4 regions of the Vibrio neonatus genome follow, and region 1 is predicted to be linked to each of the others. Evidence: predicted binding sites of a transcription regulator. Region 1 holds the regulator's gene; each other region holds the start of a gene.
What was found. Region 1 encodes MetJ, which represses methionine synthesis genes. Its sites were predicted from a motif close to TTAGACNTNTANANGTCTAA; they were not measured.
Positions count from the first base shown of each region.

Region 2: the regulator MetJ is predicted to act here: its motif matches at 1,148-1,167, upstream of metN (methionine ABC transporter ATP-binding protein MetN).
Region 3: the regulator MetJ is predicted to act here: its motif matches at 1,214-1,233, upstream of metK (methionine adenosyltransferase).
Region 4: the regulator MetJ is predicted to act here: its motif matches at 1,288-1,307, upstream of metE (5-methyltetrahydropteroyltriglutamate--homocysteine S-methyltransferase).

Region 1 is NZ_AP024885.1:170,897-173,106, forward strand. Features, by position in the region: gene OCU38_RS00815 (malic enzyme-like NAD(P)-binding protein) at 1-587, shown strand, start outside; gene metJ (met regulon transcriptional regulator MetJ) at 699-1,016, opposite strand; gene OCU38_RS00825 (O-succinylhomoserine (thiol)-lyase) at 1,207-2,210, shown strand, end outside.
Region 2 is NZ_AP024885.1:637,458-639,667, forward strand. Features, by position in the region: gene OCU38_RS03020 (methionine ABC transporter permease) at 1-42, opposite strand, end outside; gene metN (methionine ABC transporter ATP-binding protein MetN) at 32-1,066, opposite strand; gene gmhB (D-glycero-beta-D-manno-heptose 1,7-bisphosphate 7-phosphatase) at 1,249-1,803, shown strand; gene OCU38_RS03035 (YitT family protein) at 1,949-2,210, opposite strand, start outside.
Region 3 is NZ_AP024885.1:2,308,142-2,310,351, reverse strand. Features, by position in the region: gene metK (methionine adenosyltransferase) at 1-1,140, opposite strand, end outside; gene tkt (transketolase) at 1,480-2,210, shown strand, end outside.
Region 4 is NZ_AP024885.1:1,015,616-1,017,825, reverse strand. Features, by position in the region: gene metE (5-methyltetrahydropteroyltriglutamate--homocysteine S-methyltransferase) at 1-1,264, opposite strand, end outside; gene OCU38_RS04735 (hypothetical protein) at 1,565-2,050, shown strand; gene OCU38_RS04730 (GNAT family N-acetyltransferase) at 2,183-2,210, opposite strand, start outside.

The DNA of each region.
Region 1 (2,210 bases):
GTAAAGGCGTTATTCATACTCGCCGTGACGATCTTAACGAATACAAACAGCTGTTTGCCAACAATACCGACAAACGTACCCTAGAAGATGTGATTGAAGGCGCGGATCTGTTCCTTGGTGTGTCTGGCCCTAACTTGCTGTCACCAGAGGCATTGGCCTTGATGGCGGACAAACCCGTGGTGTTTGCCTGTTCTAACCCTGATCCTGAAATTAAACCAGAGCGTGCTCATGAAGTGCGTAGTGATTTGATTATGGGCACGGGACGTTCTGATTATCCAAACCAAGTGAACAACGTTATTTGTTTCCCATTTATCTTCCGTGGCGCTTTAGATGTGAGAGCCAGCGAGATTAATATTGAAATGAAATTAGCGGCGGTGGAAGCGATTCGCCAGTTAGCAAAAGAGCCAGTGCCAGAAGAAGTGATGAAGGCGGCTGGAGTAACATCATTAGAGTTTGGTAATGGCTATATTATCCCTAAACCAATGGACCCACGCTTGTTGCCTCGCGTAGCAAGAGCGGTAGCAGAAGCTGCGGTTGCTTCTGGCGTTGCTCGCATAGAGCTTCCAGAAAACTATATGCAGAGCTAATAGCAGAATGCAGGGTTAATAACCGAAAGTGAAAAAGGGGCTAGAGTGTGATCACTCTAGCCCCTTTTTTTATGAGTTAAATCTGAGCGTTGTGCTAATTTAGTACTAGTGTTAGTCGTCGAAGACTTCTAATTCAATACCGAGATCAGACATAATTTTTTTTGCTTCAGTTGGAATTTCATCTGGGCAATCTTTTCGCAGATCTTCGTCGGTAGGGAGTGGTTGGCCAGTATAAGCGTGTAAGAAAGCTTCACATAAAAGCTCACTGTTGGTTGCATGGCGGAGGTTGTTTACCTGACGACGTGTTCGCTCATCAGTTAGAATTTTGAGAACCTTAAGTGGAATAGACACAGTGATCTTTTTGACTTGAGTGCTTTTTTTACCGTGTTCAGCATATGGGCTGATGTATTCGCCATTCCAGTCTGCCATTGGAAACCTTTATTACTTAGTTTTAAGAAGTTAATTTCCAATTCTAGCGATATTTACTGCTATATGTAAAGGCATTTAGACGTCTAGATGTGTTGAAGTCTAATACTGATCACGGTAATCTAGTATTAGATTCAGATTAATTTGATTGGTTACAAACTCCACCAGTCACTGCCAAAGGAAGGACAAGAAAATGAGCAGTAAACATAAGTCATCGACCATTGCCGTACGCACCGGTATAGAGTCTGATACCCAGCACCATGCTGTTGTTCCCCCTATTTACCTGTCCACAAACTATGGTTTTCCTTCATTTGGAGATGTACCAAAGTATGATTACACCCGCTCTGGAAACCCCAATCGTGGGCTTTTAGAGACGGCACTGTTTGAGTTGGAGTCAGGTAAAGGCGCTGTTGTTACCAACTGTGGTACATCAGCACTTAATTTATGGGTTTCGGCATTTTTAAGCCCAGACGATTTAATTATTGCGCCTCACGATTGTTATGGCGGTACTTACCGTTTATTTAACACTCGTGCGCAAAAAGGTGACTTTAAAGTCGAGTTTGTCGATCAATCAGATGATCAAGCCCTTGCTGCAGCGATTGCCAAAAAGCCAAAACTGATTCTTATTGAAACGCCATCGAACCCATTGGTGCGAGTAGTGGATATAGAGAAAGTGTGTCAGCAAGCGGCGGCTGTGGGTGCGTTAGTGGGCGTCGACAATACATTTCTAACCCCAATTTACCAAAGACCACTAGAGCTGGGTGCTGATTTTGTTATCCACTCCACCACTAAATACATTAATGGTCATTCAGATGTGATTGGCGGAGTAGTGATCACTAAAACCGAACAGCATGCTGAAGAACTTGGCTGGTGGGGCAACTGTATTGGTGCGACGGGTACACCTTTTGATAGCTACATGACACTGCGCGGCATTCGCACTTTAGGTGCACGTATGCGCGTGCATGAAGAAAGCTCACAAGTTATTTTAAACTTCCTACAATCTCAAAAGCGTGTGAAAACTATTTATCACCCAAGCTTGCCAGATCATCCAGGCCATGACATTGCTAAGCGTCAGCAGTCAGGTTTTGGCAGCATGCTTAGCTTTGAGTTTGATGGCGATTTAGAGCAGCTAAAAACCTTTATTAACAGTTTAAAACTATTCTCTTTGGCAGAATCATTGGGTGGGGTTGAGAGCTT
Region 2 (2,210 bases), 470 kb from region 1:
GTTATTTGCGCTGAACCAGTCAGCAAATACATCATAAGACATAGCCTAGAACCTCGACTTTAATTTTTTGTTCTTGAAGATAGTTAATCGCCGCATCGTAGGACTCTTCATCGCCATACACTTCTGCGACCATCATGCCGAACTTAACGCCGCCAGCATAATCAAGATCTGAACTTAGAATAGAAATATCAATATTGAATTTACGTGCAATTTGGCTGATAACCGGCGCATTCACACTGGCACCGGTAAACTCTAAGCGAACTAAAGCGTAGCTTCCTTCGCAGCGCTCTTTTTGCAGGCGTAACTCATAATCTTCTGGAATAGAGAGATCTAAAGTGGAGCGTATAAATTGGTGAGCCAGTTCTGTTTTAGGGTGCGCAAAAATAGTGCCCACAGTGCCTTTTTCGACCAGTTCGCCACCACCAATAATTGCCACTTCGTGACAGATGTTTTTCACCACATCCATTTCGTGGGTGATGATTAAAATGGTAATCCCCAGTTGACGGTTGATGGTTTTTAATAGCGCAAGGATAGATTGCGTAGTCGCAGGATCAAGTGCGCTGGTGGCTTCATCACAAAGCAACACTTTAGGGTCACTGGAAAGCGCTCTCGCTATCGCCACACGTTGTTTTTGACCGCCACTTAGGTTGGCAGGGTAGGTATTACGTTTGTCAGCCAGTCCGACAAGACCTAATAGCTCAACCACTTTGTTTTCGATGTATTGTTTGTCTTTACCCGCAAGCTCTAACGGCAATGCGATGTTTTCAAACACAGTACGAGAAGAAAGCAAATTAAAGTGTTGAAAAATCATACCTATGTTGCGGCGTGCTTCTGACAATTCTTTTTTAGATAACTTAGTCAGATCGATACCATCAACGATAACTTCGCCACTGGTCGGTGCTTCAAGCATGTTTACACAACGAATTAGAGTACTTTTACCAGCACCAGACGAACCAATAACACCAAAGATATTGCCTTTGGCAATGGTCAAATTGATATCTTTCAAGGCATTGATTGCGGTTTTGCCTTGGTAGAATACCTTGTTAACTTGCTTAATCTCTATCATCAAAAAGCCTGCTTGATTAGGGAGAGGATCTAAAATCTTTCAGAGATGCTAGATAGTTCACAGAATGAAGTCAATAGATATTTTTACGTCTAGACGTCTAAAGCTGAAAACGTAGGTGCGAGTGACCCCAAAGCGTGCGATAATTATCCCCATATCAAGCAAACAATGCAGAGTAATTTACCGTGTCTAAACCCGCTGTTTTTTTGGATCGTGATGGTGTCATTAATGTCGATCATGGTTATGTCCATGATGAGCATGATTTTGAATATATCCCTGGAGTTTTTGAAGCGACAGAACAGCTACAAAAAATGGGTTATATGTTAGTGCTAGTGACCAATCAATCGGGCATTGCACGCGGTAAGTTCACCGAAGAGCGATTTGAATCGTTAACGCAGTGGATGGATTGGAATTTCTCTGATCATGGTGTGGAGTTTGATGGTATCTATTATTGCCCGCACCATCCTGAGCACGGTATCGGTGAATACAAACAAGATTGTGACTGTCGCAAACCTAAGCCAGGTATGTTTATTTCGGCGCGAGATTTTCTGAAAATTGATATGGAAAATTCGGTTATGGTTGGTGATAAAGCTGAAGATCTTATGGCTGCAGAAGCTGCGGGTGTTAAAACTAAGATTTTAGTGCGTACGGGTAAGCCAGTTACTGACAAAGGTGAAGCCATTGCCTCGGTTGTACTCGATAGTATTAAAGATGTACCAGCCTATTTAGCACAACAGTAGGACGACTTAGTCATTAAGTCGCTTAGCTTTGTAAGTTAAATGATTGTTCAGGCTTTGATTATGTCAAAGCCTGTTTTGTATGTGCTTATATCTGACTACAGGTGTACATCTTTCGCTGAGCGGTGAGTACTTACCGTGAACAATACTATTGATAATGAACGGTATAGCGAGTGGGCTTATGGTTCATCCATAAAATCATATTGATAAAGACGGCGGCAACAATCGACCAAGCAATGAGCGTTAACGGAATAAAATACAGTGAGCAGATAAGAATAGTGACATCAAACAATAACTGACTCTTTCCAACCGACACGCCAAATTTATCCTGAATGACTAGGCACAATACGTTTGATCCCCCCAAACTCGCTCGATGACGAAATAGCACTAATAAGCCGAGCCCAATACAG
Region 3 (2,210 bases), 610 kb from region 1:
AAAATCCTTAAGGATTGCTGCTTTGTCTGTCGCTTCCCAAGGGAATTCTTCACGACCAAAGTGACCGTAAGCCGCTGTTTTCTTGTAGATAGGTTGTAGCAAGTTCAGCATTTCTTGTAAGCCGTATGGGCGTAGGTCGAAGTTTTGACGAACAGCTTCAATGATGATTTCTTGGGCTACTTTTTCAGTGCCGAAGGTTTCAATCATGATTGATGTTGGATCAGCAACACCGATAGCGTAAGAAAGTTGGATTTCACAACGGTCAGCCATGCCAGCAGCAACGATGTTTTTCGCTACATAACGAGCTGCGTATGCCGCACTACGGTCAACTTTTGATGGATCTTTACCAGAGAACGCACCACCACCGTGACGAGCTGCACCGCCGTAGGTATCAACGATAATTTTACGACCAGTTAGACCACAGTCACCCATTGGGCCACCGATAACGAAACGACCGGTTGGGTTAATAAAGAATTTAGTTTCTTTGTTTAACCATTGCTCAGGAAGTACTGGTTTGATGATAGTTTCCATCACTGCTTCACGAAGCTCTTCTGTTGAAACGCTTTCGCTGTGCTGAGTTGATAAAACAACAGCATCGATGCCGACAATTTTACCTTGGTCATATTGGAAGGTAACTTGAGATTTTGCATCAGGACGCAACCAAGGTAGCGTGCCGTTTTTACGTACTTCAGCTTGTTTTTCAACTAAGCGGTGAGAGTAAGTGATTGGTGCAGGCATCAATACTTCAGTTTCGTTAGTCGCGTAACCAAACATAATACCTTGGTCGCCAGCGCCTTGGTCTTTAGGGTCAGCTTTATCAACACCTTGGTTGATATCTGGAGATTGCTTACCAATAGTATTTAGTACAGCACAAGAGTCAGCATCGAAGCCCATCTCAGAGTTTACATAACCGATTTCACGAACGGTTTGACGCGTTAGTTCTTCGATATCAACCCAAGCAGAGGTAGTCACTTCACCACCTACCATTACCATGCCAGTCTTTACGTAAGTTTCACATGCAACGCGAGCTTTCGGGTCTTGCTCGATGATTGCATCTAGAACCGCATCAGAGATTTGGTCTGCGATTTTATCTGGATGGCCTTCTGATACTGATTCAGAAGTAAACAGGTGCTTAGCCATGATGGGCTCCCTTATTCTGGTTTAAGAAAAGACGCATCATAGGCGTCTTTTGAATTGTACTTTAAGTAGGTGTTTCTACTTCTAGACGTCTATTCTAATTTTGAATAGACGAAATACAAGCTTTTTTACGATTTAAGTGAGTAAAATATTTGCGCTAGGTCACATTAGTTTTTACTAAATATCGTTAGATGTTAAATAAATCAATCTCTCATAGTTTGAATTTTGCACGGGAAACTGTTTGCAGTAACAGAGGCGCTTTGCGACAATAACACCGCCCAACATCCTCTGTTGGGAACAGGACTTATTTTTTATAAATTGCTTATGCATTCAGGAGCAGACATGTCTTCTCGTAAAGATCTAGCCAATGCAATTCGTGCTCTTAGCATGGATGGTGTTCAACAAGCTAACTCTGGTCACCCAGGCGCACCAATGGGGATGGCTGACATCGCTGAAGTACTTTGGCGTGATCATCTAAACCATAACCCACAAAACCCAGAGTGGGCTGATCGTGACCGTTTTATCCTTTCTAATGGTCATGGTTCAATGCTGATCTACTCTCTGCTTCATTTGAGTGGTTATGAGTTGTCTATTGATGATCTTAAAAACTTCCGTCAGTTGCACTCTAAAACTCCAGGTCACCCAGAATATGGATATGCACCCGGCGTTGAAACAACGACAGGCCCACTAGGCCAAGGTATTACTAACGCTGTTGGTATGGCAATGGCTGAAAAAGCACTTGCTGCTCAGTTTAATAAGCCAGGTCACGACATCGTTGACCACTTCACTTATGCGTTCATGGGTGATGGCTGTCTGATGGAAGGTATCTCACACGAGGCATGTTCTCTTGCGGGTACTTTAGGCCTTGGTAAGCTAGTTGCTTTCTGGGATGACAACGGTATCTCAATTGATGGTGAAGTTGAAGGTTGGTTCTCTGACGATACACCTAAGCGTTTTGAAGCTTACGGCTGGCACGTAATCCCTGCAGTAGACGGCCATGATAGCGAAGCAATTAATGCGGCTATTATCGCAGCTAAAGCGGATCCTCGCCCAACACTTATCTGTACTAAAAC
Region 4 (2,210 bases), 840 kb from region 1:
TTTGATGGTGAGCACGCTCAGGGTACGCCGCGCTACGCTCAGCATCTTTTGCAGTAAGACCGGCAATGCGGCGCTGTACAGATTCTTTATTTACTGACGTTGATTTGCTGCGCTCAATAATCGGTTGGCTGTATTGCTCACAATAAGCAATCGCTTGTGCGTCGCCTTCTAGCGCTTTAGCAAGCCAGTTCACTTCCGCCACTTTTTGTTTAGCAAACGCAAACCAATCTTTGGTTTCGGTAGACAATTTAGTTTCGAGATCCAAATCAACTGGGCTGTGCAGCAGTGAACAAGAGGTTGCCACCCATAGGCGATCGCCTAGTTTTGCTTTTGCATCTTGTAGCGCCGCCAGTTTTTCAACTAGATTCGCACGCCATACGTTACGGCCATTGATCGTACCAGCAGATAACACCCATTGCGCTGGCAGTGCATCAACTACAGTTGACAGTTGCTCTGGCGAGCTTGCGATATCGATGTGCAAACCATCCACATTAAGCTTAGTAATGGTCGGCAATACATCAGTGATAGAGTCAAAGTACGTGGTCAGTAGCAATTTAACGTTTGTTTGCAGTGTTTGATACGCGCCTTTAAAGCTATCTAACCATTTTGCGTCAAGCTCAAGGGCTAAGATAGGCTCATCAATTTGCACCCACTCTACGTTGAGCTGTTCAAGTTTTGCAAAAATCGCTTGATACGCTTCTAATAGTTTCGGCAGTAGGGTTAAACGGTCAAAGCCTTCTTCGACTTCTTTACCTAGGTAAAGGTAGCTCAGTGGGCCTAATAGTACTGGCTTAACGGTGTGGCCCTGTGCTTGCGCTTCGCTGATTTCATCAAAAAGTTGTGTCCAGCTTAGTTCGAAAGTATCGGCAGAAGAAAACTCTGGTACAAGGTAGTGATAGTTAGTGTTGAACCACTTAGTCATGTCAGAAGCCGCATGACCTGCACAACCACAGGTTGATTGAGATTGACCGCGACCGATACGAAATAGCGTATCAAGATCCGGCGTGCCATTTTGATGACGTTTTGGCACATGACCCAGTAGAAGGCTGGTTCCTAGCACATGGTCATACCATGCAAAATCACCTGCTGTAGCAAATGACAGTTGATTATCTTGTTGAAGCGTCCAGTTTTTTTGTCGAATCTCAGAAGCAACTTGGCGAAGTTCGTTGACGTCTGATTCGCCTTTCCAATATTTCTCTAGCGCAAATTTCAGTTCGCGTTTTTCGCCCACTCGTGGATAACCTAGAATATGTGTCGTTGTCATGATAATGCTCCCTATAAATTCGTTAAGATGTCCAGACGTCTAAAATATCTCTTGAATAGGGTTTTGATACAACATCGATTTACTCATATAGAGCATGAAGAAATTTCAGTATGGTTTATTGGGTTGGTGCAATAGATTGATATTTATATGGGGAAAAAGCTGAAAAAGACAGAATCAAAAAATCGATGTAAATTCCTATATTTTCGGTAATTTATTGTGGCTTGAATGAAAGTTAGGCAAGCAGAAAAAGGCATAAACCTGTTATTCTATTCATCAATTTAAGCTAAGTAGGCGAAATATATGGCAGGGATTCGAGTTTCAGGAAAGTCACAAGTCACAATTATTGGTGGAAGTCTTGGTCGTAATGGTGGCGGTGGATTGATTATTGATGGTGGATCAACAGTAGATGTTCGAGGTGGTACTAAAATACGTGAGAACTATGGTGATGGCATAACCGTATCAGGTGATGGTTCAACTGTAACTATCGAAAGCGCTGATATTTCAAACAACGGACTTGAACAAGCATATGGAATCCTAGGTGTTGATTGTACACATATTACTGAAGAACAATTGGAAGCATTAATCAACAAAGTAATCTCAACACATAAATGTGATAGCTCAGGCAATTCTGTTGCTGAGGATGTATTGAATTGGGCAAACAACACGGCAATTTTTACCACAATTGCAGGTTCAGACCCTCTTATCGCGGCTATATCAGCCGTTGCCTCCTATGGGATTTCAGAGCTTAAAGCCCTGAAAGAAAAATTGATTTCGAGCCACCCATAACTATAACAAATTACTTGAATGCATTAGCTAACCTTTAGCATTTTTGATTTAGACGTTATGGTGGCGTTGATCTATGTTGTGGTGATTACCTTTACTATAGAAAGGTATTAGTTACTTAAAGGCTAGATTCAACTAGCCCAAGCTTGCTCGAATATCAGAT